3 regions of the Arthrobacter sp. NPDC058127 genome follow, and region 3 is predicted to be linked to each of the others. Evidence: riboswitches for the same ligand, from Rfam matches in the RefSeq annotation. Region 3 holds a riboswitch; each other region holds the start of a gene.

Region 1 (7,842 bases), on a different contig from region 3:
GAGTTCGCTCGCGATGATCGTCACGTTCTTCTCCGGGCCCGCGCAGTCGAAGGCAATCGGCCAATGGTCCGGTTGGACCAGCGCGGCCGCTATCGTCGCCCCGCTGATCGGCGGCGCATCGGTCGATCTGCTGTCCTGGCGCGTCATCTTCTTTATCAATGTCATTCCGGCCGTCGCCGTCTGGCCGATCCTCGCCGGATTGCGGAAGTCCGATGCCGCGACGGACACGAGCAAGAAGATCGACTACCTCGGCGCGTTCCTGGCCATGGTGGGACTCGGTGGCCCGGTCTACGCGTTCATTGAACAAGGGCGCATGGGCTGGGGGAACATGGTGGTCTGGATGCCGCTCGCTGTCGGAGCCGTCGGCCTGGTCCTCTTCCTTGTCCACGAAGCCAGGACCCAGGAACCGATGTTGCCCCTGCGGCTCTTCGGCATCCGCAATTTCGGTTGGGGAAACATCGCCACACTGGCCATTTACGGCGCCTTGTCGCTCGGCTTCTTCGCCGTAGGCATCTACTTGCAGCAAGTGGGAGGAATGAAGGCGACCACTGCGGGGATCGCGTTGCTTCCCGCGACAGTCCTCCTGATGCTCACGGCCTCATTCTTCGGTGGACTGGCCGGAAAGTACGGTCCGCGGTGGTTCATGACGGCCGGACCGTTCATCTGCGGAATCGGTTTTCTCATGACCCTGGCCGTCCAGGAGCCCCTGAACTACTGGACGCAAGTGCTGCCCGGGCAGATCGTCTTCGGGATCGGCCTCAGCACCTTGGTGGCGCCCCTCACCGCTGCTATCCTCGGCGCGGTACCCACGGAGGAGGCCGGGATCGGCTCCGCGGTGAACAACGCCGTGGCCCGTATCGCGGGCTTGATCTGCATCGCTTTTGCCGGGCTCATCATCGGTCCGGTCTTCAGCCGCCAAGGCCTCATGAATGCCGTGGTGGTCACCGCGGTGCTGTTCTTCCTCGGGGCGGCGGCATCCGCCGTCGGGATCCGGAACCCGGTGCTGGGCGCTGCAGTGGTGGACTCCCCGGAAGGCCCAGCGCCCGACGACGGCGGGACGGCCGCCCAGCGCGCCTGAACAGCGCCTTCTAAAACACGCCTTCTAAAACACGGCTTCGTCAGCGTTCCGCGAGGACGCAGCCTTCGTGTTCGACGTCGGTGGCTACCCACAATGCCGAGGCGACCTCATCGGCGAGATCGTAGTCGCGGCTGCCCGGGCCTTTTCCGATCCGGACCACCAGCGCACCGCCGAACGGTTTGCGTCCAATCACCTGGATGCTGGCATCGAGGTCGATTTCTTCGGCGGACAGGTAGCGCAGCAGCTCCGGGTTTTCGTCGCTGATCCGGGTGATCTTGCCGGAATGGCCGTCGTCGAGCTCTATCATCCGGTGCGCATGCGGGAGGGTCACTGAGCCGTCCGCTGCGGGGATGGGGTCACCGTGGGGATCGCGTCCGGGGTTACCCAGCTTTGCGGCCATGCGATCGATGAAGGTGTCCGAGACGGCGTGTTCGAGCATCTCGGCTTCATCGTGGACTTCATCCCAGCTGTAGCCCAACTCCCTCACGAGGTATGTCTCGATCAGGCGGTGCCGGCGGACCATGCCCAAGGCAAGCTGAATTCCCTGGGCGGTCAACGTAATGGCGCTGTAGGGCTGGTGGTCAACCAGGCCTTGGTCCTTGAGCTTGCGGACCATCTCCGAGACGGACGAATTGGCGACGCCGAGCCGCTGCGCGAGCTGTGAGGACGTGATGGGTTTGTCCTGCCACTCCGTAAAGGAGTAGATGACCTTGACGTAGTCCTCGATCGAGGAGGAGGGCGCACTGGTCTTCACGGTTCCAAGCCTATCGTGAACCGGCCGGATCAGACTTTCCGCGCCCGCCAGCTCTGCGTGAGATAGGGCAAGGGGATGGCCTCGTCTTCGGCATGTTCCAAATGTTCGAAGAGGTACCACCGGAGATTTCCCATGACTTTGGCCCGGGTGGCGTCGTTCGCCCTCAGGTAGTAGCTGCGCGACTTCACGAGTTCGAGGATGTCCGCCGGAGTCAAGGGATCCTCCCAACGCGTCAGGTGGCTTTCGAGGCCGGCGAACTCCGGGCCCACCACAGGCCGGAAGTCCGGTTTGTGGACATCGCCGGCATGCATGATTCGGGACAAGCGATGGACCCAGGGCACTGAAGTGTCCAGCTGGTTCCAGATCAAGCCGATGACGCCCTGCGGTCGAAGGATCCGGGCGATCTCGGTGCTGGCGGCGAGGGGATCGCACCAGTGCCAGGCCTGGGCAACGCTGACGACGTCGAATGCTGAGTCCGCCAGTCCAGTTGCCTCGGCCGTGCCCTCCAAGGCGATCACATGCGGATACGTTTTGCGCAGCTGCATGAGCATGTCCGTGGAGGGGTCCACTGCGGACACCGCCAACCCGCGCTCGACGAGAAGAGCGGTGAACTTTCCGGTGCCGGCGCCGATGTCTGCCGCGTCCCGCGCGCCTACAGGTAGCAGCCAGTCGGCCGAATCCGCGGGGTAGCCGGGCCGCACGCGATCATAGTGCTCCCCGCCGTCCTGGAAACTCTGACCGAGTTCAAGGCGCCGTTCCTCGAAGAGCTTGGGGCCGGCTGACGTGCCTTTGGGTCGCGGGGACACGCGGGAACTCCCTTCGTAGGACAGGAAAAATACCCTACGAATCTACCGCAATCAGTCGATGCTGCAGGGTGCGGCGCCCGCGGTCCCGGGAGTGTTGGGCGCCCACTCCGGGTAGCTGCGATGGTCGTTCGCCGGAACCCAGCGGCCGGCATCCACCACGTAGTCCCAGCCGAGGCCATTGCTCTTGAGCGCCCGGATGCCCGCGATGAGCCGGGTGGCGTCTTCCAATCGCGACCCCACGCCGAAACTGGCGCGCAGGGAACCGGAGGGAAGGCCGAGGCGCTTGAGCAGCGGGTGGGCGCAAAAGCGTCCGTCGCGCAGGCCAATGCCGTGTTCGGCCGCAAGATAGGCCGCAACGAGTCCGGCGTCGTAGCCCTGGAGCGAGAAGTTCACGACGCCGATGGTGTCCTCGGGATCCGTGTCGCTGAAGATCTGGTGCACGGTGACGCCGTCGATTTCCTTGAGGCCCTCGACCAGGTGCGAGCGGATGGCGGCCTCGTGGGCGTGCCATTCATCGTGGTCGAGGCTGGCGATGACCTGGGTGGCGCGGGCAAGGGTGGCCGCGCCGAGTACGTTCGGTGAGCCGCCTTCGTGCCTTGCCGGGCCCGTGGCCCAGCTGACGGAATCCAGGCGCGCCTCGCGGACAGCGCCGCCACCTGCAAGGTGGGGCGTGCCGGCGTCGAGCCAGTCGGGACGGCCCACCAGGACACCGGCGCCGAACGGTGCATAAAGCTTGTGCCCCGAGAAGACCAAGTAGTCAACATCCGCGGCGGCGATATCGATGCGGCGATGCGGGGCGAGTTGCGCCGCGTCCACCACAATCCGCGCCCCGAATTCGTGGGCCAAGGCAGCGAGTTCCTTGATGGGCAGGATCTCGCCGGTCACGTTCGACGCACCGGTGACCGCCAGGAGGCTGACGCCACCGTGGGAGAGCGCCGTGCGGACGTTGGCAACGGTCTCGGACAAGGTTCCCGCGGCAACGACGCTTCGGTGGGGGACGCCTTGCCACGGCAGCAGGTTGGCGTGGTGCTCGATGTCCAGGTAAAGGACTTCGGCGGTGTGCCTGCCGTCCTCGACCGGCAAGCAGCCGGCCAGGAGGTTGAGGGAATCGGTGGTGTTACGGGTGAAAATGACGGAATCGTCCGGCCTGCCGCCGACGAAGTCACGGACGATGTTGCGCGCGTTTTCGTAGACCGAGGTGCTGATTTGGGAGGCATAGCCTGCGCCGCGGTGCACACTCGCGTAGTACGGCAGGATTTCGTTGAGGTACGCGGAGACCACGGTCAGGGCAGGTGCGGAGGCGCCGTAGTCAAGGTTGGCGTAGCGGATGTGGCCGCCCTGGATCAGGGGTGCCTGCAACTCCGCGCCGGTGACTGCGGCCAGTGGGCGCGATGCCGGTGTCCGGGATTCACCGTGCTGATGCCCGGATTCGTGGTGCTGCGGGAGAACAGGAGAAGTAAATGTGGCTGTGCTCATGGGACCTCACTCAAGAGGGACCCCTGCGTACAGGGGGTCCGCGCTTGCCGCATCCGTTCCGGACCGGCCGGGTCGTCACCCGGGGCACCCCGCCGCGATGGAGGGTTGCCGGCCAGCAAACCGGGGTTTCGCGCTGGCACTCGTGACCTGTAAAGAGACTAGGACACCGGTAAGGCTCGTTCCAATGTGACCGGGATTGTTAAGCGGATTGTTACACGGCCGGAAAAATGTGCCTTCTGCCGAAGAAAGAGTGGCGGACGCCCCCAAAAAGGGGCGCCCGCCGTCGTTTATTCAGTGAAGAGGGTGGACTAGAGGAGGTCGTCGAGCTCGGGGTTGAGCCTCTTGAGGACCTCGGAGTGCAGGATCGAGTTGCTCGCAACGGCGTTTCCGCCGAAGGGGCCATCCGTGCCGTCCAGGGACGTGAAGCGTCCGCCGGCCTCCGTCACGATCGGTACCAAGGCGGCCATGTCGTAGACCTGGAGCTCCGGCTCGGCGGCGATGTCCACGGCGCCTTCGGCCACGAGGCAGTAGGACCAGAAATCGCCGTACGCGCGGCTGCGCCAGACATCGTTCTCCAGGCCCAGGAAGTTGTCGAGCTTATCGTGCTGCTTCCACTCGGAAAGCTCGGAGTAGGAAAGCGAGGCGTCCTCAAGCCGCGACACGTTGGAGACTTTCAGCCGGGTGGCTGCGGCCAGTGATCGGCCCATGTAGGCGCCTGAGCCCTTGGCCGCCCACCAGCGCTTGCCGAGCGCCGGAGCGCTGACGAGCCCCACCACTACTTCGCCCTCGTCCACGAGGGCGATCAGCGTTGCCCAGACGGGTACGCCGCGCACGAAGTTCTTGGTCCCGTCGATGGGATCGATGATCCAACGCCTTGAGCCGTGGCCCGTGCTGCCGAATTCTTCGCCGAGGACGGCGTCGCGGGGGCGGGAACGGGAGAGCTGCCCGCGGATTGCTTCCTCGGCGGCTTTGTCGGCATCGGTGACTGGGCTCAGGTCGGGTTTGGTCTCCACCTGAAGGTCCAGCGCCTTGAACCGCTCCATTGTCAGGGAATCGACGGAGTCGGCGAGGACATGGGCCAGCCGCAGGTCGTCGTTGTAGCTCGAATCGGGTTGGGTCATGGTTCCAAACTACCGTCTATTCGCCGGTGAGCCGGGGACGTAGCCCGGCATGCGCTGAGTTAGTTGACCGTACCCAGTTCCTTGGCCTCTTGGGCTTCCATGCGCGGGTCGGCACCAAGGAGCCTGCGCAGCGATGCGAGGCGGGCGGGGCCGGCCTCCCCGGCATGGCCATCGGCAACCCAGGAATCCAGTCCGCATCGAACGGCGGAGGCATCGTGCTTGCAGCCCCGCTCGCACGTTTCCGTTCCGGGCTCCAGATCCGGGAAGGCATGCAGGATGCGGTCAGGGTTCACGTGGGCGAGGCCGAAGGAACGGATGCCGGGCGTATCGATGATCCAGCTTCCGCCCGGGGAGTCGCTGAGCTTCAGCGCAAGGGCAGAGGACGAGGTGTGGCGTCCGCGGCCCGTTACTGCGTTGACTCCACCCGTGGCGCGTTCGGCGCCGGTCAGGGCGTTCACCATGGTGGATTTCCCGACGCCGGAATGGCCCAGGAGCACGGTGACCTTGCCGTCGAGGTAGTCCCGCAACTGGCCGACGGCGTCACCATCGAGGCGGGCGGACAGGCCGTCGTCGGAACGGGCGTCGATGCCGGAGGCGCCCGCGTCGGCCGTGCGGCTGATGATGATCGGGAAACCCAGGCTCACATAGTTGGCGAGCAGTTCCGTCGGATCCTTGACATCCGCTTTGGTGACGAGCAGCAGCGGCTCGATTCCGGCGTCGTACGCTGCCACCAATGCGCGGTCGATGAATCCTGTCCGCGGCTCCGGGTTGGCGGCCGCAACCACCACCACGAGCTGGTCGGCGTTGGCGACGACGGCCCGTTCGATCGGATCCGTGTCATCGGCACTTCGCCGCAGGAGCGTCTTGCGCTCCTCGACGCGCACGAGGCGCGCGAGGGTGTCCGGGGCTCCGGATACATCGCCGACGAGGGCCACGAAGTCTCCGGGAACCACGGGGGAGCGCCTGAGTTCCCGGGCGCGGGCCGCGATGACGATGCGCTCGTTGTCCGAGCTTTCGTCCACTATCGCGGTGTAGCGGCCGCGGTCGACTGTGATGATGCGCCCGATCACGGCGTCGTCGTGGCTGGGGCGGTCCTTGGTGCGGGGGCGTGTGCCCTTCTTGTTGGGGCGGATCCGGACATCGGACTCATCCCAGGAGCGTGCGTCGCGAGCCATCGTCAGTTGCTTGTCTCCGTTGAAACGGGGTCCGCAGCCGCTGGGCCGGCAGTGAGCATCGATGCCCAGATTTGCGGAAATTCGGGCATGGTCTTGGACGTCGTCGCGATGTCTTCAACCTGGACACCCTCGACGGCGAGCCCCAGGATGGCGCCGGCGGTGGCCATGCGGTGGTCCGCGTAGCTGTGCACGACGCCGGCGTGCAGCGCTGCGGGCCGGATCACCAAGCCGTCGCTGGTTTCCTCGGCGTCGCCGCCGAGCCGGTTGATTTCGGCGACCAGCGCAGCCAGCCTGTCTGTTTCGTGTCCACGCAAATGCGCGATGCCGGTGAGCCGGGAAGGGCCGGTAGCCAGGGCGCACAATGCCGCTACGGTAGGGGCGAGTTCGCTGGTTTCGTCGAAGTCCGCGCCCAGGATCTCGGAACCGCCAGTGACGGTCAGCGTGCCGTTGTCCAGTGTGACAGTGGCACCCATGGTGGCAAGGATGTCCCGCCAGAGATCCCCGACCTGTGTGGTGTTGACCGGCCAGTTGGGGATGCGGACGGTTCCCTTCGTGGCGAGTGCCGCAGCGAGGAAGGGACCCGCGTTGGAGAGATCCTGCTCGATCCTCACGTCGAACGCCTGGATGGTGCCTGGGGAGACGCGCCAATGGTTCGGAACGGAGTCATCCACTTGCACTCCGACGCCGCGCAGGACCGAAACGGTCATGTTGATGTGGTCGAGGCTCGGCACGGGCTTGCCGACGTGCTCCAGGTGAAGGCCCTCTTTGAACCGGGCACCCACGAGCAACAGGGCGGAGACGAACTGCGACGAAGCGCTCGCATCGATCACCAAATGGCCACCGCGGACAGAGCCGGTGCCGGAAACCTTGAACGGCAGGGAGCTCGCCGATTGCCCGTCCAGTGCGCTGACGTCCACTCCGAGTGTCCGGAGCGCTTCGATGATGGTGCCCATGGGACGTTGGCGTGCGTGCGGATCGCCGTCGAACACCGAAGCACCGTTGCGGAGGGCCGCGAGCGGCGGCACAAATCGCATGACCGTGCCAGCCAGGCCGCAGTCGATGGCGGTCTCCGACGCGGCAGCCGCCGGGTCGATGGGGGTGACTTCAAGATCCGGGCCGTACTGACCATCGCCGGGAACCTCGGTGATGGTGGCGCCAAGCTGGCGCAGCGCCTCGACCATCAACGCGGAATCCCGCGAATGCAGGGGTGCCCGCAGCCTGCTTGGGCCGTCGGCCAATGCCGCCAGGACCAGGTAGCGGTTGGTCAGCGACTTCGAACCAGGAACCGTGACCGTGGCATCCACAGGGCGGCTGGCGAAGGGCGCCGGCCACAAGGGGAGTGCGGAGGCTATGGTGCTCCCTGAATCGTCTGTCTGCGTGGCGGGGGTTCCTGGCATGCTTCCTTATGCTCCAACTGCGTTGTTTACGGCCT
Region 2 (7,842 bases), on a different contig from region 3:
AATTCCTTCCCGCAGGTCCAGGGCGCCGGTGGGCACTTCAGCGCCCACTTCATCACCTCGGTGGTGGCCCGGGTTCCCCGCGAGGATTTTGATTTCAGCGAACAACTCGGCGAGTTGGAACTGGCGGCCATCTATTTGGCGGGCAAGAGTCGGGCCGGAATGCAGTACCACGTGCAGCTTTCGGTCCTCTCCGACCGTTGCCCGGACAAGAACGCCCAGAAATCCGAACGCTACGCTCCCGACGTCGTCGCCACGGCTTCGCTCGCCCAGCTGCGGTCCTCGGAGGACTATTTGGTGTTCGTCTGTGCCGTCCTCGGCGAACTGGACAAAAGCAACCCGGAGAACCATTTGCGGCTCTCCGGCGGCGGGGACCCCACCTGCAACGTCACCTTGCAGGTGTTGGCCAACTCCACCGACGACGACACGTGGGACACCATGGACGAGGGAACCTTCCAGATGCTGGAGCGGGTCCTGTCCCCCGCAGGTGCGGAGCGCGTCGAATACTGGCACGGAGATCCCGACGCCGGAACCTGGGGTGCCGAGCGTCCCGCCATCCCGGAGCGCCGTGTGCCGGGCTTGGTCCACGAAAGCTCAAGCCTGCCGATCGGCGAAGAGGAGGACGCCGTCGTCGGGACCGACTACCGCCTCAACGGTGTGCGGAACGTCTTCGTCACCGGCGGAAGCCTCTGGCCCACCGGCGGTTCCTGGAACCCCACCATGACAATGGTGGCCTTGGCGCAAGACCTCGCCGAAAGACTAGAGGCCGACGGCGGAACGGCGGCTGCGCCATGACTGTCGCCCCGGCGTTGGACCCGGCGCTCCTTCCCACAGTTCCGCCCATGAGCGTCGCCGATGTGCTGGACCGGCAGGACGGCGTGTACTGGGTGGTGAAGGACGCGAATTCGGTCTTTCTGTGGGTCAACCAGAACTTCGCGGACCTGGTGGGCATGAGCAAGTCGGAGCTGATCGGGCACCAAGACTCGCGCGCGGAACACGTTGCCCACGACAAGGAAGTGATGGCGAGCGGAAAGCCGCTGCTCAACTTTCACGAAACCATCGCCGTCTCCAGCAAGGAGGGCGGCATGGTGAATGTGGACATCGTGACCCAAAAAGGGTTGCTGCGTGCCCTGGGCAGCAAGGACATCATCGGGATTACCGTCTGCTTCTCGCTGAAGTATCCGGTCACATGAGTGGATTCGCCGAGGACTGGATCAAACAGCTGGACATGTCCCCCGCTAGCGTGGGCGGCTGGTTCGCGCCCGCGCTCGTGAGCAACGAGGATATCGCCGGTTCGGCGCTGCCTCCGCGCTTCGGCGTCGACCATCCGCTCTACAGCTCCAACTGGTACCTGCTGGAGGCGGGGGAGGTCCTCCAGTTGCACGCCCTCAAGCAGGACGAACTGTGGTTCTTCCATTTGGGGACACCAATCAGGCTGCATGTCTTCTCCCGGGAGCTGGGCTATCAGGACTTTGGGTATACCGAGGCCTTGTTGGGTCCGGACCCGGAAGCAGGCGAGACCTTGCAAGGAGTTGCCCCCAACTCCACCTGGTTCGGTGCCGAGTTGGCCGGACCGGGGTTCGCCTTGGTCAGCTGCAGCCTCTCACCGGGATACGAGAGATCGGACTCCACGAAACCAACGGCTCGGGACATCGAGTCGCTCGTTTTGAGGTTCCCTGGGCATGCCGAGCTGATCCTGCGCCTGGCGGCGGTATAGCCGGTTGGCGACGAGGCTAGGAGGAATGCCCGGATAAAACGTCTGGTGCGCCGGTTCTGGGGCCGGCGCACCAGGCTTCTCCCCCAAGTGACTAGCAGTTGTTGTCGTTCTGAGCGCCCAAAACGACAACAAATGCGAGTGAGTTGGGCTTCTCAGGATCCGATCGGAGACAGTGCCCGCACCAGGCCGAAGAGGTCCTTGGGGTCATCGGGGTTGGCGACGAGGTCGATCTCTTCGAAGAACTCCGAGCCGTCAACGGCATCGCGGAGATACCGCAAGGCGGAAAAGTCCTCGACCGCGAAGCCCACGGAATCGAATATCGTGATCTGGTCCTTGGAGATCCGGCCCGGCGCGTGCCCGCCCAGGACCTGCCAGAATTCGGTGACGGGAAAATCGGCGGACATTTGCTGGATCTCGCCTTCAATCCTCGTCTGGGGATCGTATTCCACAAAGACGTCACCGAGTTCCAGGATGGCAGCGTCGAGTTCGGTCTTCCCTGGGCAATCGCCTCCGATCGCGTTGATGTGAACACCGGGCGAAACCTGGTCTGCTGTCAGGATCGTGGCATTGGCCTTGTCCGCCGTGCATGTGGTGATGACGTCGGCGCCCTCAACTGCGTGCGCCGCCGAAGCTGCGATGGTGATGTCGAAGCCGAGGGGAGCCATGTTCCGGACGAACTTTTCCATCGCAGCCGGATCCGTGTCCCAGATCCTGACCGTGTTGATACCCAGGGCCGCCCGGAAGGCCAGCGCCTGAAACTCCGATTGGGTTCCGGTTCCGATCATCCCCATGATCCGGGCGTCGGGGCGCGCGAGTTTCTTCGCGACCATTCCGGACGTGGCCGCCGTCCGCAGCGCTGTCAGCACAGTCATCTCCGCAAGGAACGTCGGGTAGCCGTTATGGACGTCGGACAGCACACCGAAAGCTGTCACGGTCTGGAAGCCGCGCGCGGGATTCGAAGGGTGTCCATTTACATACTTGAAGCCGTATGTTTCGTGGTCGCTGGTGGGCATCAGCTCGATGACGCCAAATGGCGTGTGACTTGCCACCCGCGGAGTCTTGTCAAAAGATTCCCACCGCTGGAAGTCGTCCTCCAAGTACTGGATCATCTCCGAGATGATGGCCTCCGGGCCCCGCCCGGCCGTCCAGCGAACCATATTGCGGACATCGACAAAGCGCGTCATGTGCGCTCCTTTCCCTCATAAGCACTGTTGCTACGAGGCTACGGAGCGGCGATATGCATCCACAATTGCCAAAGTACGTACTTTTCATTGAAAATCTGTACAAAATGACGACCGTTATTGCACTTAATGCTTAAGTGGCCTGCCGACGTCACGTGAGCGGTTATCGCAGGACTGAGCTGAGCAAAAGACTCGTCTCACTATTGACGATCCCCTCGATGCCGCGGATCCTGCCCAGCACCTGGTCAAAATCGCTGAGGCTTTCCGTGCGTAGCTCCGCCACGAGGTCCCATCCGCCGTTCGTGGTGTGCAGCGCCCAAATCTCGGGAAGTCCCCGGAGCTGGCGAATAACCTTGTCGGCAGACCTTCCCTCCACTGCAATGAGCGCAATAGCCCGAATCGCAAGTGGATCGACCTCGTCGCGCACCCTCGCGGTAAAACCAACGATGGTTCCGGAGGAGACAAGACGCTCGAGCCGGCTATTCACAGTGGCCCTGGCGACGCCCAACGTGCGCGCGAGGCTGGCCACGGACGCCCTGCCGTCCTCCCTCAGGGCAGAGAGGAGCTGGCGGTCAAGATCGGTGAGTGCTGCCATAAAGATAAACGTATCGCCCATTCCCCAAGCGGGCCTGAGTCCGTAGGGTATCGACATGAGCATCTACATCAGCCCCGACTCTGCTGCATGGTCGCTGACGGCCATGGCGACTGGTGCGTCAGCGGGATCAATCGATGATGCGAATGGCATGTCCAACTTGGTGAAGGAAATCTACGAGACCGAAGGTTTCGAAGCCCTGTCGGGTGTTGTTTTTGCCTTGGCTCATCACAACAGCCTCTCGCTGCATGCACTCGCCACGGCCACCGGGATATCCGTCCACGAGTTGCTGGAAATCCGGAAGCATCAAGGTTCCACTTTTCATCACTCCCCCACAGGGGTAGGGTCACGGCTCGACGCCCTCCCACCCCGGATCCAGGCGAGCCTGGAACCGCTGCCCGATGAAACCGAATCCTAATCCCCACTGGCTCCCAGTCTTCGCAAGCTCAGCCCGGGGCCCTCGCCAGCGTGGGCCCACCCACTGGCTCCCAGTCTTCGCAAGCTCAGCCCGGGGCCCTCGCCAGCGTGGGCCCACCATCCACAGCCGTCCGGTTACGGAACATGACGACGGCCGGTGCTGCAGGGCGCCGTCGTGGATGTTATTTTTCTTCTTGAGTAATGAGTACCAGCGCGAAGCCCTGACTTGCTGGTCGGCAACCCTCTCTCCGGCGGGGTGCCTCAGGTGACTACTCGGCGTATCGACACTTTCGAACTGCAAGCGTGACTGAGGAGCACCAATGCCTGAACCCACCGAAGAAAAACTCTCCTACCGTCTCGTCACGGGCCCTGACACCAAGGAATTCTGCGAGCGGATTTCCACCGCCCTCGCAGAGGGATATGTGTTGCACGGCAGTCCGGCCGCGACCTTCAACGGCACCGACGTGATCGTGGCCCAGGCTGTCGTCCTGCCCGCGGCGATCGCGAGCGCGGATGCCGCAGTTGCCAATGCAGTAGACCAGCTTGATGAAGAGTTCGACGGCGAGGGCCACGCATGAGCTATGCAGGCGACCTCAGCCCGCACGACGCCTGGGCCAAGCTGGAACAAGGCGCCATCCTGGTGGACGTCCGAACGGAAGGCGAGTGGGCACACATCGGGATCCCGGACACCAAAGCCACCGAGAACGATCCCTTGTTCATCCAGTGGAACCTGGCCGGCGGGATCCCCAACTCACGCTTCATCGACGATCTGAAGCAGCAGGCTCCCGAAGCGGACGGCACCGAATTGGTCTTCCTCTGCCGCTCCGGCCAGCGTTCCATCGCCGCTGCGATCGCCGCAACGCAGGCCGGCTACACCGCCTACAACGTCCTTGAGGGCTTTGAGGGCGAACCGGACCGCTACGGCGAGCGAACCGTGAACGGCTGGAAAAACCGCGGACTTCCAACGAACCTGGGGAACATCTAAGTGACTTTCAATCCTGACGCCGCCGGCTGGGGCCCTGACACCCAGGCAGTCCGCGGCGGCCTTGACCGCACCAACTTCCAGGAAACGTCCGAGGCCGTCTTCCTGAACTCCGGCTTCGTCTACGAATCCGCCGCAGCTGCAGAGCGCGCGTTCACGGGCGAGGACGAGCGCTTCGTCTACTCCCGCTACGGCAACCCCTCCGTAGCCACCTTCCAGGAGCGCCTCCGCCTGCTCGAAGGCACCGAAGCGTGCTTCGCGACGGCGTCGGGCATGTCCGCAGTCTTCACCGCCCTCGGTGCGTTGCTGGCTGCCGGTGACCGCGTGGTTGCCGCCCGCTCGCTCTTCGGTTCCTGCTTCGTCATCCTCAACGAGATCCTGCCGCGCTGGGGTGTCGAGACCGTCTTCGTCGACGGGCCTGACCTGGACCAGTGGCGTGCTGCCCTGTCCGAGCCGACAACCGCAGTGTTCTTCGAGTCGCCGTCGAACCCGATGCAGGAAATCGTGGACATCGCCGCGGTGAGCGAGCTGGCCCACGCAGCCGGCGCTACCGTCGTCGTCGACAACGTCTTCGCCACCCCCTTGCTGCAGCGCTGCGGCGAGCTCGGCGCAGACGTGATTGTCTACTCGGGCACCAAGCACATCGACGGCCAGGGCCGGGTCCTTGGCGGAGCAATCCTGGGCACCAAGGAATTCATCGACGGTCCCGTCAAGCAGCTCATGCGGCACACCGGGCCGTCGCTTTCCGCGTTCAACGCCTGGGTCCTGACCAAGGGCCTGGAGACGATGGCGCTGCGCGTCAATCACTCCTCGGCATCTGCGTTGCGGATCGCCGAATGGCTTGAGGAACAGCCGGCCATCAGCTGGGTCAAGTACCCGCTCCTGAAGTCGCACCCGCAGTTCGAGCTCGCCGCGAAGCAAATGAAGGCCGGCGGAACCGTGCTCACCTTGGAGCTGCTCCCCTCTGCCGGGCGATCGGCAAAAGAGGCCGCCTTCGCGCTGCTGGACGGGCTCGCCGTCATCGACATCTCGAACAACCTGGGCGATTCGAAGTCCCTTATTACCCACCCCGCCACCACCACGCACCGCGCCATGGGTCCGGAAGGCCGCGCGGCCATTGGCCTGAGCGACGGCGTCGTGCGGCTTTCGGTGGGCCTGGAGGATGTGGACGACCTCATCGGGGACCTGGAGCGGGCCCTCAAGCAGGTCTAGCCGGGCGCCGGGTTAGCCCGGCGCTTCGCGCCAGTCCTGGCGCACCCAAGTGAGGACGGGTTGCGGCTTGGTGTCGCTCTCGTCCCGCTCTGAGCGCATCGTGATCTGAACAGCGTGCTCGACGACGGCGGCCAGCCCGGCGGCGTCGGGCGCGCCCCCGTTGCTCTCGCTCCAGCGCTCAGCGACACCACGCTGTTCGATGGCGCCGTTGCCACGGCCCAGGATCGCTGCCACTCCGGTTTGGACCAGGTCGAATTCACCCTGCTCGGCCAGCACAGGTTCCAGATACTCCACCAACGACCAGACGACGTCCGCGGCGGGCTCCGGGCGGAACGTTCCGAAGTCCAGCAGCTCGGTGCGTAGTCCAAAGTTGCTTGCCTGCCAGGACGCCATCCGCAAAAGCGCCGTGGGTACGGCCGCCGGCTCTATTCCGGCATGGTACTCACGAACAGAAGTCTCGACCAAGGCCCTGACGAGCACTGCGAGGAGCGCCGCATCCTCGGCCCGTAGGCAGACATCGGCCACCCGGACCTCCACTGTGGGAACGTGCCGGGAGAGCCTGGCGTCGAAGTAAACCATCCCCTCGTCGAGCAACACTCCCGTTTCGATGAGCCTCCTGACAACCCTCCGGTAAGCAGCCAAGGAACCGAAGATGGCCGACGGCCCCGAGGACGGCCAGCGGTTCCATGCCTGCGTCCGGTAGCTCTCAAAACCGGTGGCCAGCCCCCGCCAGTAGGGTGAATTGGCGCTGATCGCGGTGAAGACGGCGAGCTTGTCCCGGATGCGGTCCAGGACCATCACACCTTCCTCGGGGGACTCGATCGAGGTGTGCACGTGGAATCCGCAGGTGAGCTGTTCGTGTGCGGTGATGCCGAAGCGTTCGAGCATGATGGCGTACCGGGGATCCGGAGTGGTGTGCAACGCGGCGTCCACGGGCGATGTGGCCAACGCGGCGATCCTTGCGCCGTGGCGCCGTGCGGCGTGGCTCGCGAGGCCCCGGGCCCTGCGGATCTGGTGCAAGAGCTCCGCGTAGCTGCGGCATGGCCGGGTCTGGGTTTCGATCTGCTCAAGCTTGAGCTCGTGGCTTAGGCCGGTATCGGGACCGTCGATCTCCTCAAGGGCAGGCCCGATTTCGGGGCTGCCGTTGCCGTCGAGCGCGGGGCCGTCGTGGGGTGGGTCATGGTGGCCGGAGCCATCGCGGCCTTCGGGGCCGTCCTGGGCGGGGCCCGAGAGGAGCGCGTCGGCAAGGGCGAGCGGCTCGCCGGTCACGGGATCGACGATCAGCAATTCCTCTTCCACACCAAAAGTGCGCACGGATCCATTGTGCGCCATGGCGGCCTTGCGGAGACAGATCGGGATTTTGCGGCACGCCCGAATGATTCTGCTGGAAGTCCGAATCGTGCAGAATCCGACGCGCGTCAGTCCTGGAAGTACTCGATCTTGGCACCAATAGTGTTGAGCCGCTCGGCCAGGTCCTCGTATCCGCGCTCAATCACATAGATGTTGCGTAACTCGGACGTGCCGCGGGCCGCCAGCATGGCCAACAGCAGGCAAGCTGCGGGTCGGAGTGCCGGGGGGCATCCGACTTCCGCGCCGCGCCATTTGGTCGGACCATTGACATAGATGCGGTGCGGATCGAGCAGTTGAACCTGGGCACCGAGCTTGTTGAGCTCGGTCAAGTAGATCGCACGGTTCTCGTAGACCCAGTCGTGGATCATGGTCTGTCCCTCGGCATTGCCTGCGA
Region 3 (7,842 bases):
CGTTCGAGCTGGCTTCTTCATCACCACTGGAGCTCGACGGAGTTTTGCCGTTCTGTGGTTCTCCGGGATTGAATGATCCGCCAACCATGGCCAGCTCGTAGGCGGTTTCCGCGTGCTCCGTGATGTCGATGCCCGCCAGCTCTTCGTGCTCCTTGACGCGCATGCCCACTGTCTTGTGGATCGCCAGCCCAATGAGCGTTGTCATGATCGCTGTCCACGCGGTGACCACGAGGGCCGTCAATATTTGGGGCCAGAATTGGCTCAGGCCGCCGCCGTAGAAGAGGCCACCTTCAGTCTTTGCCGAGGGTACGGCGAAGAAGCCGAGGGACAGGGTTCCCCATAGGCCGCCGACGAAGTGGACGGCAACGACGTCCAAGGAGTCGTCCAGCCCGATCTTGAACTTCAGCCCGATGGCCAGAGCGCACACAGCCCCCGCGATGACGCCGATGACGATCGCGCCAATGGGATCCACGAAGCCACAAGCCGGGGTGACTGCCACCAAGCCCGCGACGGCGCCGGATGCGGCGCCAAGGGACGTCGCGTGGCCGTCGCGGAGCCTTTCGACAAGCAGCCAGCCCAGGAGCGCGGCGCTCGTGGCCAGGAGGGTGTTTGTCCAGGCAAGCGCGGCGATTCCATCAGCCGCCAGTTCCGAACCGGCGTTGAAGCCGAACCACCCGAACCACAGCAAGCCCGCACCGAGCATCACGAAGGGGAGGTTGTGCGGCCGGATGTTGGGGTCTTTCATGAATCCGAGCCGTTTGCCGAGCACGACCGCGAGCATGAGCCCGGCCATGCCGGCGTTCATGTGGACGACGGTGCCACCGGCAAAGTCGAGGGCCGAGATCTTGCTGCCGATGATCCCGGTGGATCCGAAGAGGCCGCCGCCCCAGACCCAATGGGCAATGGGCGCGTAAACGATGGTGACCCAGAGGCCGGCAAACAGCAGCCATGGGCCAAACCTGACACGTTCGGCCACCGCGCCACTGATCAGTGCGACCGTGATGATGGCGAAGGTGGCTTGGAAACCTATGAAGACCATGTCCGGCAGCCCCGGGGCTTTCCCGCCGATGACGCTGGCCAGTCCGCTGAGTCCGAAGTTCGCGAAGGGATCTCCGATGAAGCCGCCCAGGGTATCCGGGCCGAACGCGAGTCCGTAGCCCCACAGGGCCCAGACCACCGCGACCACGCCAATGGCGCCGAAGCTCATCATCATGATGTTGAGGACGGACTTCATCCTGACCAGGCCGCCGTAGAAGAACGCCAAACCTGGCGTCATGAGAAGGACGAGGGCGGAAGCTGCAAGCATCCAGGCTGTTGCGCCGGGATCAAGGGTCTGGGGGTTCACATCCAGCCCTACGCTGAAGAATACTGGGGTCATTTTCGGGAGCCTTCCTGCATATACGGCGCTCCATGGCGCCCGCACGGCGAGACCATTTTTAAAACGAACAGGTCCTGGTACCCCACGGGATACCGACCTTGACAAGTTGCCTTGACTCGAAGGTACAGTCGCCCTGTTTCAGCATTCGGCGCGGATCATTTCAGGCACGTAACACCGCTGGCCCCAGGGTTAAATCCTGAAGTCAGTCATGTTTCCGGCAGGTTACGCGCCGCGTGTCGCAAATACGGCGCGTCACAGCGTCAGCGGCTGGCTGCTGGCACCAGGATCCAGAGCACCTCAACGGGCTCGTCCGTGGGATTGACCCAGGTGTGCGGCTCGCGGCCCGGGAAGGACAGCGTGTCTCCCTCTTCGAGCTCGTACTCCTCGTTGGTGAGGATCAATTTGATGCGGCCCTTGACGACGTGCAGGACGTCGACGTCGCAATCGACGGCGTAAAGCTCGGCTTCTCCGCGGCCGCGGGGCTCGATGGAAGCCTGCAGGATCTGCAACCGCCGTTCCGACCGGGCAGTCAGGAGACGCTCCACTATTCCCTGGCCGCCGAGCGAAATCCGCGGCCCATCATCGCGCCGGGTCAGGTGTGTCTCCGGTGCCGCGAAAAGATCGCCGATGGACACTGAAAGGACCTGGCAAAGCGTCACAAGGGAAGCGACCGACGGCGATGTCAGGTCACGCTCCACGCGGCTCAGGAACCCTTTGGTCAGGCCGGTGGCGTCGGCAACCTGCTCGATGGTGAGCCGCTGCGATTGGCGGGCGGCGCGGATTCTGGAACCGATGGCAACGGGGACGTTGCTCGGTTCAACGGGGAGAGCCTTCATTCACGAACCTTTCAGGCCGTTTCTGCGGCCCTGTCATTGCAGCAATAGTAGCCGGATCGCCCGAGTGGCGGACCCTTTGGACAGCCAGAGGAGCGCCGATCCGCCCGCCGCGCAAAGCAACGCCTTGACTGTTACTCGCATCACTACGTATCCTCATAGGCAACAAGTGTTGTTTGTGAGGCACACATCACAGACTACTCTCCCCAATCACCAGCGCAGAGACCTTCCGCAACCCGCAGCGAAACCCAGCGGACCGGCGTCGGAATCCCCAAGAACTCTGCGCATCACTTTCAGGAGCCAACCGTGGACTCTTCGTTCATCAATATTGCGATCGTGGTGGTGTATTTGCTCGCCATGCTGGCCTTCGGCTGGTGGGGCAAGTCGCGCACCAAGAACAACAGCGACTTCCTGGTGGCAGGACGCCGCCTTGGTCCGATGCTCTACACCGGCACCATGGCCGCCGTCGTCCTCGGCGGCGCTTCAACGGTTGGCGGCGTCGGCCTCGGCTACAAGTTCGGCGTCTCCGGCATGTGGTTGGTCGTCGCCATCGGTTCGGGCGTGCTCCTCCTGAGCCTGCTTTTCGCCGGCACCATCCAGCGGCTGAAAATCTACACGGTCTCCCAGATGCTGAGCCTGCGTTACGGCCAGCGCGCCACGCAGACCTCCGGCATCGTCATGCTCGCTTACACGCTCATGCTGTGTGCCACGTCCACGGGTGCCTACGCCACCATCTTCGTTGTCCTCTTCGGCTGGGAGCGCTGGCTTGCCATCGCCGTCGGCGGCGCCATCGTCCTGGTCTACTCCACCATCGGCGGCATGTGGTCCATCACCCTCGCCGACCAGGTGCAGTTCATCATCAAGACGGTGGGCATCTTCTTCCTCATGTTGCCGTTCGCCCTCAACGCCGCAGGCGGCCTCGACGGTATCCGTGCCCGCGTTGACGCCAGTTTCTTCCAGTTGGACGGCATCGGAGCACAGACCATCATCACCTACTTCGTGGTGTACACCCTGGGCCTGCTGATCGGCCAGGACATCTGGCAGCGCGTCTTCACCGCCAAGACCCCCAAGGTGGCCCGTTGGGGCGGCGCCACTGCCGGCATCTACTGCGTCCTGTACGGCGTCGCCGGCGCCCTGATTGGCCTGGCCGCCCGCGTGGCCCTGCCCAACATCGACGTGAAGGCCCTTGGCAAGGACGTTGTCTACGCCGAGGTTGCCACCCACATCCTGCCGATCGGCATCGGCGGCCTCGTCATGGCCGCAGCAGTCGCTGCCATGATGTCCACCGCATCCGGAGCCCTCATCGCCGCAGCCACCGTTGCCCGCGCCGACGTTGTCCCGTTCGTGGCCAGCTGGTTCGGCAAGACGATCAACACCGACGACACCGAGAACCCCGAGCACGACGTCAAGGCCAACCGCTACTGGGTCCTTGGACTAGGCATCGTGGCCGTGCTGATCTCCATGGCGGCGCAGGACGTCGTGGTGGCCCTGACCATCGCCTACGACATCCTGGTAGGTGGCCTCCTGGTTGCCATCCTGGGCGGCCTGGTCTGGAAGCGCGGCACGGGCATCGCAGCGGCATGGTCCATGGCCGTCGGCTCGGTCTTGACCTTGGCCTTGCTGATCGCTTACGCCACGGGAATCATCCCCAGCGAAGACGGCGTCTACGCCAACGATCCCATCTACTGGGGCCTCGGCGCGTCGCTCGTCATCTACGTTGTGGTCTCCCTGCTGACGCCGCCCACGGAACCCGAGGTCCGCGAAGCCTGGGACCGCCGCGTCGCAGGAGCGGTCACCGAGGAACTCCCGCTGGAGGCCCACCCGGTGGCCAGCCACTAAGCTTCACAGAATTAAGTACGACGGCGGCGCCGCACCTTCTCCTTCGAGAGGTGCGGCGCCGCGCCTGCATGTACAGTAGGAACAGCTTCAAGAGATGTGGCGCCAAGCTCCGACTTGCCACACGCCAACCCCATGTTCACGGGTGGTTCGGATGAAGAAGCGGCCCGGCTCGGACCAGAGACAACCGAACGGGCAAGAGCAACTCCACAGGAGAAGGCCATGCCTTTCGAAAACGGCGCTACCGCCACAGCTGAGCGCACCACCCAGACCGGAAGCCTCTTGTTGCCACGCCCCCGACGGGTGGACGAGTTCGTCCGGGTGATTCCCGGCGTCGACCTCTCCCAAGGCTCCATCACGTTCGTGGTGGACGGAAACTTGGAACGCTATTGGCATCATGAGCCACGGCTCATCACCGAAGCGCTTTCAAAAGCGGTCCAGCCCGCCCGCTGGTTCCCGGCGACACGGAAACTCACCCTCACGGTGGCGGCAACCGGGCACCGGGCGGGCGTGCAGCGGCACTTCATCCTGAGCGCGTTCTAGGGCCCGGATTCAGCGAGTCAGGTTCAGCGAGGCCGGTTCAGCGAGCAGAGGCTATTCGAACTCTTCGTCCTCGCGGTGTTCCTCGGCGTCGAGCGGGACCACCCGTTCGTCGTCGTCGAGGACCTCGGATTGTTCCTCCCAGTCCTCGTCCACCTCCAGGTCTTCGCTGTAGTCGTAGGCGGGATCGGCCTCGACCGTGGGACGGTCGGGGTGGCGGGCGTGGGTCTCGGTGCTGTCCATGGTGCAACCTCCGTTCGACGTGCCGCTGAGCCCATCGGACAGGCAAGTGAGGCAGCCGGTCCAACGCCACCCCGCCAATTCGTGGACCCTGTCCATCCATCCCAGCACTGCCCCCTGCGGCGGTCAAGGCCTCCCGCGAGCCTCCCGGTTTTTGAGGCACGCCTAAAATGTCCAGTGAGGATTACCGGCCGAAAAACCGCGGAAATTGGCGATAGAGTGGAGCCGCAATGAGGCGATGAAGCCCGCCCCAGCGACCCAGGAGTCCCGGTGCACCCGCACACAAAACCCTCGTATTCAGACAATCCGTCGGACTCAAGCAGTCCATCGCAAGACGAAGCAGCCCCCAAGACTCCCCCGTCGTCGGACATCAAGCGCTGGCGGCAGTACTTGGCGGACGAGCGCGCCGAGGCCGCCGTGTACCGTCAACTGGCGCAGCGCCGCGATGGCGAGGAACGCGAAATCCTGTTGGCTCTCGCAGATGCCGAGGGCCGCCATGAGGCGCACTGGCTCAAGCTCCTCGGCGAACATGCCGGCATGCCGAAAGCAGCCTCCGTCCGGAGCCAAATGCTCGGCTTCCTGGCACGGAACTTCGGATCCGTGTTCGTGCTGGCCCTCGCCCAACGGGCTGAAGGCCGTTCGCCTTATACGAAGGATCCAGCAGCAACCCGCGCCATGGCGGCTGATGAACAGATCCACGAAGAAGTAGTCCGTGGCCTGGCGACGCGCGGCCGCAATAGGTTGTCCGGCACCTTCCGCGCGGCCGTATTCGGCGCCAACGACGGCTTGGTCAGCAACCTTTCGCTCGTGATGGGCATGGCGGCCACGGGCGTTCCCGCAACCGTGGTCCTGTTCAGCGGTATCGCCGGCCTCCTGGCGGGCGCGCTGTCCATGGGTGCCGGCGAGTATGTCTCGGTCCGCTCGCAACTCGAGCTCCTCAAGGCCACTCGCCCCACCCAGGCCACACTGACCGCAGCCCCGGCCCTGGACATCGAGCACAATGAGCTGGTCCTGGTATATCTGGCCCGGGGCATGTCCCGCGAAGCCGCCGAACACCGGGCCGCCGAGCGCATGGGCCTCTACAGCTGCGATTGCGATCCCAGCCTCTCCCTCCACCCCGAAGTGGAAGAAACCGTCAATGAGCACGAGGCCGTGGGCTCCGCCTGGGGCGCCGCGATCTCGAGCTTCTGCTTCTTCGCTTCGGGCGCCATCGTGCCCATCCTGCCGTTCATCTTCGGCATGACGGGCTTCGCAGCGCTTGCTGTGGCCGGTACGCTGGTGGGCATCGCGCTTCTGTCGACTGGCGCCGTCGTCGGCTTGTTGTCCGGGACCTCGCCGCTGACCCGCGGCCTCCGGCAGCTCGCCATCGGACTCGGTGCGGCCGCGGCCACGTATGGGCTGGGCCTCGTGTTCGGCGCTGTGATCGGATAGCAGCGCCGGCCCGAGGGGGCGCCGGTACAGGGACTTGGGGAGAAGACGTGCATTCAAACTACGGGTACGACGGCGGCCCGCCGCCCAAGCGCGCCAGTACCGCACTGGCGTTGTTCCGGAACGTGATGGTGGTGGCCGTGGTTGCGTCCGTAGCCGTGCTTGTCAGTGGCTTCCTCCGCGGCGACCCGGGCATCATTGGGTTGCTTCCTAATCTGGCTCCTTCCGCCCATGCCACGGCAAGCAGCTCCGGGCCCGACGCGGTTCCCGGGGACGGGCAGCAAAAGGCTGCCCGCGCGCCGGATACCCCGCCGCCTGGACTGGAAGAGGCCGGCCACCCGCTCGGCTCCCCCGCCAAGCCCGCTGTGGCCAGCAACTCCTACAAGTTCCTGGCCACCAATGCCGACGGCACACCCGTGAGCTACTCTCCGTGCCGTCCATTGCACTACGTGGTCAACGCAGCCCTCGCCCCGGCCGGATCCGAGGGGCTCATCGCCGACGCCATCGCCAAGATCGCTGCTGCCACGGGCCTCAAGTTCATCGACGACGGCGCCAGCACGGAAAAGCCCGCCGAGAAGCGCAAGCCGTACCAGCCCGCGCTCTACGGAGATCGTTGGGCGCCCCTGCTGATTTCCTGGACCACTCCCGAGGCGGCTCCGGGCTTGGCTGGATCCGTCATCGGCACTGGCGGCAGCACCATGTACAGCTTCGGCTCCGGACCCAAAAGCTACGTGACGGGAAGCCTGGACCTGGACGCCCCGCAAATCACGGAACTGCTGGGCATCTCCGGCGGAGCGCATTACGTCTCCGCGGTGATCCAACACGAATTGGGCCACGTGGCGGGTCTTATATGGGAAATGCCCATGTCGCGTCCCATGTCGCGTCTAGCAGTGTTGTGACTGAACCGTCCCTTTGAGTTGCTGAGAGCCGCTGATACGGACGAAGGTTCCCGGAAAAGCTCGGATCACTCTTCCTGCCCGGTCGTGGCGGCTTGTTGCCTACTCAATGCCGGCTGTATCCTCGATTCGTCACCACATCCTTTCGCCCCGGTTCGTTTTTCGAACCCCGAAAGGAGACAACCGTGCTTCATTCAAGTTTCGCAGCTTCAACAGACGAAGTCCCGACGGCGAAACCCCTCGGGACGCCGGCTGGGAGTGCCGCGGCTGATCCGACAGATAACCTGGCGGGACGCTGGTCCGTAAGAACGGTGGACATCTGGTCGGTGCTTAAGTCGCAGTCGTCCGCTGACGGCTGGCTGAAGAATGCAGCGTTAGGGAGTCCTCGGATCTCCCTTAGCCGGGAGCTCCTACATGTACTTCTTGCTCCAGATGGTCGCCTCGATCCTGCATTGCTTTCTTGGACCAAGTCTCTCCAGCGGGCGCCAGAAACAGGAAAGAGCTCCGCCGGCGATATAGCGATCTTCCTCAACTACCTGCACTCACATCTCGGGATCGAGTGGAGGGCCGCGGAGAGGGATGACATCTCCTCGTTTCTAGAATGGCGGGCGCAAGAGTACAGTTTTCGCCGCCGTGGCGAGGTTCGGAATGGTGTGAGTGCCGGGACCATCGCGCGAAACCTTGCATCCCT

The links. A riboswitch is a leader RNA that binds a small molecule or an ion and turns the genes downstream of it on or off. The one in region 3 is predicted to bind S-adenosylmethionine.
Region 1: it holds a riboswitch for S-adenosylmethionine, as region 3 does, so the genes downstream of both, ACFVTG_RS06835 (aminotransferase class V-fold PLP-dependent enzyme) here and ACFVTG_RS12800 (hypothetical protein) in region 3, are expected to answer to the same signal.
Region 2: it holds a riboswitch for S-adenosylmethionine, as region 3 does, so the genes downstream of both, ACFVTG_RS09815 (DUF1737 domain-containing protein) here and ACFVTG_RS12800 (hypothetical protein) in region 3, are expected to answer to the same signal.

Annotation. Positions count from the first base shown of each region.
Region 1 is NZ_JBHVTT010000003.1:138,278-146,119, reverse strand. Features, by position in the region: gene ACFVTG_RS06850 (MFS transporter) at 1-1,078, shown strand, start outside; gene ACFVTG_RS06845 (metal-dependent transcriptional regulator) at 1,119-1,832, opposite strand; gene ACFVTG_RS06840 (class I SAM-dependent methyltransferase) at 1,862-2,638, opposite strand; gene ACFVTG_RS06835 (aminotransferase class V-fold PLP-dependent enzyme) at 2,690-4,114, opposite strand; SAM riboswitch class IV at 4,150-4,262, opposite strand; gene hisN (histidinol-phosphatase) at 4,423-5,235, opposite strand; gene rsgA (ribosome small subunit-dependent GTPase A) at 5,295-6,410, opposite strand; gene aroA (3-phosphoshikimate 1-carboxyvinyltransferase) at 6,413-7,807, opposite strand; gene ACFVTG_RS06815 (DoxX family protein) at 7,814-7,842, opposite strand, start outside.
Region 2 is NZ_JBHVTT010000005.1:124,300-132,141, reverse strand. Features, by position in the region: gene ACFVTG_RS09845 (GMC oxidoreductase) at 1-792, shown strand, start outside; gene ACFVTG_RS09840 (PAS domain-containing protein) at 789-1,190, shown strand; gene ACFVTG_RS09835 (cupin domain-containing protein) at 1,187-1,714, shown strand; gene ACFVTG_RS09830 (ornithine cyclodeaminase) at 1,867-2,898, opposite strand; gene ACFVTG_RS09825 (Lrp/AsnC family transcriptional regulator) at 3,059-3,490, opposite strand; gene ACFVTG_RS09820 (hypothetical protein) at 3,546-3,905, shown strand; SAM riboswitch class IV at 4,102-4,214, shown strand; gene ACFVTG_RS09815 (DUF1737 domain-containing protein) at 4,225-4,482, shown strand; gene ACFVTG_RS09810 (rhodanese-like domain-containing protein) at 4,479-4,889, shown strand; gene ACFVTG_RS09805 (O-succinylhomoserine sulfhydrylase) at 4,890-6,098, shown strand; gene ACFVTG_RS09800 (glutamate--cysteine ligase) at 6,111-7,412, opposite strand; gene ACFVTG_RS09795 (UDP-N-acetylglucosamine 1-carboxyvinyltransferase) at 7,517-7,842, opposite strand, start outside.
Region 3 is NZ_JBHVTT010000008.1:65,740-73,581, reverse strand. Features, by position in the region: gene ACFVTG_RS12815 (ammonium transporter) at 1-1,378, opposite strand, end outside; gene ACFVTG_RS12810 (helix-turn-helix domain-containing protein) at 1,639-2,214, opposite strand; gene ACFVTG_RS12805 (sodium:solute symporter) at 2,518-4,050, shown strand; SAM riboswitch class IV at 4,136-4,255, shown strand; gene ACFVTG_RS12800 (hypothetical protein) at 4,270-4,590, shown strand; gene ACFVTG_RS12795 (hypothetical protein) at 4,642-4,830, opposite strand; gene ACFVTG_RS12790 (VIT1/CCC1 transporter family protein) at 5,098-6,258, shown strand; gene ACFVTG_RS12785 (peptidase M10A and M12B matrixin and adamalysin) at 6,306-7,154, shown strand; gene ACFVTG_RS12780 (hypothetical protein) at 7,337-7,842, shown strand, end outside.